Regions from separate parts of the Shewanella denitrificans OS217 genome, predicted to be linked through region 1. Evidence: riboswitches for the same ligand, from Rfam matches in the RefSeq annotation. Region 1 holds a riboswitch; the other holds the start of a gene.
The links. Region 1 has a riboswitch for lysine ahead of lysC (lysine-sensitive aspartokinase 3). Riboswitches for the same ligand answer to the same signal wherever they lie in the genome.

Region 1 (2,206 bases):
ATGGCTATTTATTGTCACTGTTTTTTGTTATTTATCTGTTTTTAATAGTATTAAATAATTGATCAAGTTATTTGTTTTCATTTGTTTGGCTGGGGTAGAAGCTCTGTTACACTAACCTAGGTCTCATTAACGATGCTTTTACGATGAAAAATATAATGGATGATCTCTGGCGTAGTTATCAAAACTGTCAGTTTTTACTGACTCAACCGCTTTCCCCTCTACTGAGTTTATCAATTGTTACCGCTCATAATCCCCTAGGTAAAACCCTTTCTCCCAGTCAAAATCGATTGTTAGATAGGCAATTGCAAGCAAAAATTCAAACATTTAAGCAGCCTTATCGTTCTATGATCACAACCTCTGAGCAGATGTCGCATATGGAAAAAAGCTGGGCAATTTTTTTCCTCGGTCAAGAGGAAGCACTGGCTTTAGGGCAAGCTTTTCAGCAGTTGGCGATTTATCATGTAGAGGCAGGAGAGTTAAGTTTAATGAGTTGTGTTGAACATGATCCAAGACAGGTTCATCTGGGGCCTTTGTACAAGCGGTTAAAACTTGTCAATGAACTCCCAGAGCTTAACCGATGAGAGAATTGTTCAAATAATCCATTTGTGCATTGACTTAAACTCACCTTTATTGGTATTTTTCAAATCCCTCCTTATGTAAGGAGGCACAGAAGAGGCGCGTTAACTAGGTAATAAGTCGGAGAATACCCCATTCTTTGATGGCTTATGAGGGAGTTTAACGCCGAGGCAACATACGTGGTGGTATTGTTGTCGGTCGGTTAGGCTGAATCCTAACGATTGTCACCTTTTTATGGTGGAGAGCTTCTGGTGACGATCGCTGTTTCCCTTCATGGGTGGGTTATCCTTGCACCAGGCTCTTCGAACGACCTTAGTTCGGAGTGTGTTTATGTTGTTTCAATCCTCGTTTTATCATTATTTCTGCTTGGCTTTACAAATCAGTGGCTCCCTTGGGAGTGCTTGCGGCTTTGCTTATTCCCAGCAGGTGGCATCATGAGTCTAGTGGTCGCAAAATTTGGTGGTACTTCAGTCGCTTGCCATTATTCTATGGTTCGCTGCGCTCAAATTGTTATCAATTCACCTATGACTCGTTTAGTCGTGGTTAGCGCGTCAAGTGGCGTGACTAATTGTTTAGTTGAATTGACCCAGAGCAATATTAACGATCAGCAGCGGCAGACGTTATTGACCGAAATTGCCAAAATTCAATATGGGATCTGTGATGGGCTAAGCCGCAGAGCCGAAGTCTTGTCGAACATCGATGTCATACTGAGCCGAATTGCTGAACTCAGCGATGCCTTAGTATTAAATAGAAGCAAAGCCCTGATGGATGAGCTGCTTGCCACGGGGGAACAGTGCTCTGCATTACTCTTTGCCGCCGTGCTCAGAGAGCAAGGTGCCAATGCGCAGGCATTTGATGTGCGACAAGTGCTGAGAACCGATAACCACTTTGGTCGAGCCGAGCCTCAAATCGCCTTCATTGCAGACTTAGCTCAAACTCAGCTTGCGCCCTTGCTGCAATCTCAAGTGATAGTCACTCAAGGTTTTGTCGGCGCAGATGTTGATGGTAATACCACCACCCTTGGCCGCGGTGGCAGCGACTATTCGGCGGCATTGCTGGCTGAAGCATTGCAAGCCAGTGCGGTAGAAATTTGGACTGATGTCGCAGGCATTTACACTACAGATCCACGTCTTGCTCCTAATGCGCGGCCTTTAAAAGAAATAAGCTTTAATGAGGCTGCGGAAATGGCCACCTTTGGCGCTAAAGTCTTGCACCCAGCAACCATATTGCCAGCGGTGAGGCAGCAAATAAACGTGTTTGTCGGTTCGAGCAAGGCCCCAGAAGAAGGCGGGACTTGGATACGCCATCAAACTGAGGATTCGCCGGTATTTCGCGCTGTGACTTTGAGGAAAGATCAAACCCTATTGAATCTACATAGTTTGCAAATGTTGCATACCCAAGGCTTTCTTGCTGAAACCTTTGCCACCTTAGCTAAGCACAAGATTTCGGTTGACCTTATTACCACCTCTGAAGTGAATGTGTCGCTGACTTTAGATAAAACAGGCTCTGACTCCAGTGGTCAGGGTTTATTGACCGAGGCCTTGTTGGCCGATTTGTCTGAACACTGTCGGGTCAAGGTTGAAGATCAATTAGCCTTAGTCGCGATTATCGGCAATAAAATTGCCTCTAC
Region 2 (2,206 bases), 530 kb from region 1:
TTGAAAATGCGGTAATGCCTGCCAAAATAAATAATACTGAAGGTAACAGCGCGAAAGGAATATTGCCACTAGTGGCTAAGCTTGCCATATACTTACCGGTTTCTAACTCGCCAATGATACCTGCGATAGTCCAGGCAAATAATAGAATATAAATGGCCGGCAACATGGAGCGGGCACCTAGTGTCAAACCTTTTGCTATCATGCCAAGCTCGATTTTCTGCACTAGGCTCAGGATAATCGTTACAGCAAAGCCATTCAGCGCACCGAAAAATAATGATGAACTGACATCCGTTTTTTCAAAGGCACCCAGTAAACTAAATTCAATATTGGCATCCTGGAGCGCGTTTGCACCACTTGAAACCATAAAGTAGCAAGTCCCCAACACCAACATCAAAATAGGCAAAAACAAGCCTAATACACTGCCGGTATCGGCTTCAGGCAGTTCAGCTATGGCGCCAGCGGGAATGCCTTTCGATTCATCAAATAACTCGCCTTTCTTGGCATTCATTTCATGTTTGCGCATTGGGCCGACATCAAGACCGAACATGGCAACACACAACAGCAGTAGCAAAGCGAAAATGGCATAGAAGTTCATCGGGATCATCTGCACAAACAGGCTTAAATGGCCTGAATCGGCAAAACCATGAGCCGTTAAAATACCGCCAATAAGTGCAATAATGTATGCCCCCCAACTGGATATTGGCGACAAGACACACACAGGCGCCGCTGTCGAGTCCAGTACATAGGCAAGTTTAGCTCGAGACACATGATATCGGTCGGTAATGGGGCGAGAGATTGCACCTACGACTAAGCTGTTAAAATAATCATCAATAAACACCACACAACCTAGGAAGATAGTCAGTAATTTAGCATCCCGCTTGCTTCTAATGCGCAGCCTTGCCCATTCTGCGAATGCCCGAGCTGAGCCGCTGACAGTTATCAAGGCCGTGATCATCCCAAGCACCATCAGGAAGCCTATGATGTACAGATTCCAGCTGTTAAGTCCGCCATCCGTCCACACTAGGCCACTGACGCTTTTAGCGACAAATTCACCGCTGGCCATCACAGAAAAGTCATTAAGCAATAAGGCACCAATGATGATCCCAAAGCCAAGAGACAAGAGTACATGGCGGGTGAAAATAGCCAGAATGATGGCAACTAAAGGAGGGAGTAAGGAAAGCATGGAATCAGAATAAGTTATTAGGTTCATTGTCATTTTCTTTAATACGAACGTATGGAGGCAACTGAACCGGTGGCAGGAAACGCATTAAACACCTGTCCTATCAGTAGCGCTCCACGGTTAAAATCTTCTATCTTCCCGATAAAAAACACCATGGCAGTGTTGCGCTTTTTCAACAGCAACACCAGCAGTAGATCATGATGGATAGCTCAACTTCGGCACTAACTCCTTTCGTGAACGATCTTAGGCATCACCCTACTGATCACTACTTATAATTAGCGCACCTCTACCATAAAGGGCGTTGAATTAAGTCAACGCGGGCACATATAAACATAAGCGCCTGTGAGTCTATCAACTCACAGGCGCTTAGTTTGATTTAGTTCACTAATTAAAGCAAGTTAGTCAGTGCAGGTACAGCCTCAAATAAGTCTGCTTCTAAGCCATAATCTGCCACTTGAAAGATAGGGGCTTCTGGATCTTTGTTGATAGCAACAATGATCTTTGAATCTTTCATACCGGCAAGATGCTGAATCGCGCCAGAAATACCCACTGCTATATACAAATCAGGTGCAACAATTTTACCCGTCTGTCCGACTTGTAAATCGTTAGGAACAAAGCCTGCATCTACTGCTGCACGTGATGCGCCAACCGCAGCACCCAGCTTATCGGCTAAGGTTTCAAGTAGTGCGAAATTTTCGCCGCTACCCATACCGCGACCACCAGACACTATGATGCCAGCGCTTCCCAGTTCAGGACGGGCCGAGACAGTGAGCTCCTGTGATACAAAAGCCGTTTTAGCTTCAATCACCTGAGTTAAGCTCACCACTTCAGCATTGCCGTTAGATGCGGCGACATCAAATGCACTTGAGCGCACTGTCATCACTTTTTTGCTATCTAAACTCTGCACTGTCGCTAATGCGTTACCCGCGTATATTGGTCTGACGAATGTATCAGGACTAACAACTTCTATCACTTCAGAAATCTGAGCCACATCCAATAAGGCTGCAACCCGAGGTAAAGTGTCTT

Region 2: it holds a riboswitch for lysine, as region 1 does, so the genes downstream of both, SDEN_RS13220 (Na+/H+ antiporter NhaC family protein) here and lysC (lysine-sensitive aspartokinase 3) in region 1, are expected to answer to the same signal.

What each region holds. Positions count from the first base shown of each region.
Region 1 is NC_007954.1:3,569,199-3,571,404, reverse strand. Features, by position in the region: gene SDEN_RS15515 (DUF3293 domain-containing protein) at 144-581, shown strand; lysine riboswitch at 663-832, shown strand; gene lysC (lysine-sensitive aspartokinase 3) at 1,011-2,206, shown strand, end outside.
Region 2 is NC_007954.1:3,034,840-3,037,045, forward strand. Features, by position in the region: gene SDEN_RS13220 (Na+/H+ antiporter NhaC family protein) at 1-1,210, opposite strand, end outside; lysine riboswitch at 1,280-1,477, opposite strand; gene SDEN_RS13225 (electron transfer flavoprotein subunit alpha/FixB family protein) at 1,569-2,206, opposite strand, start outside.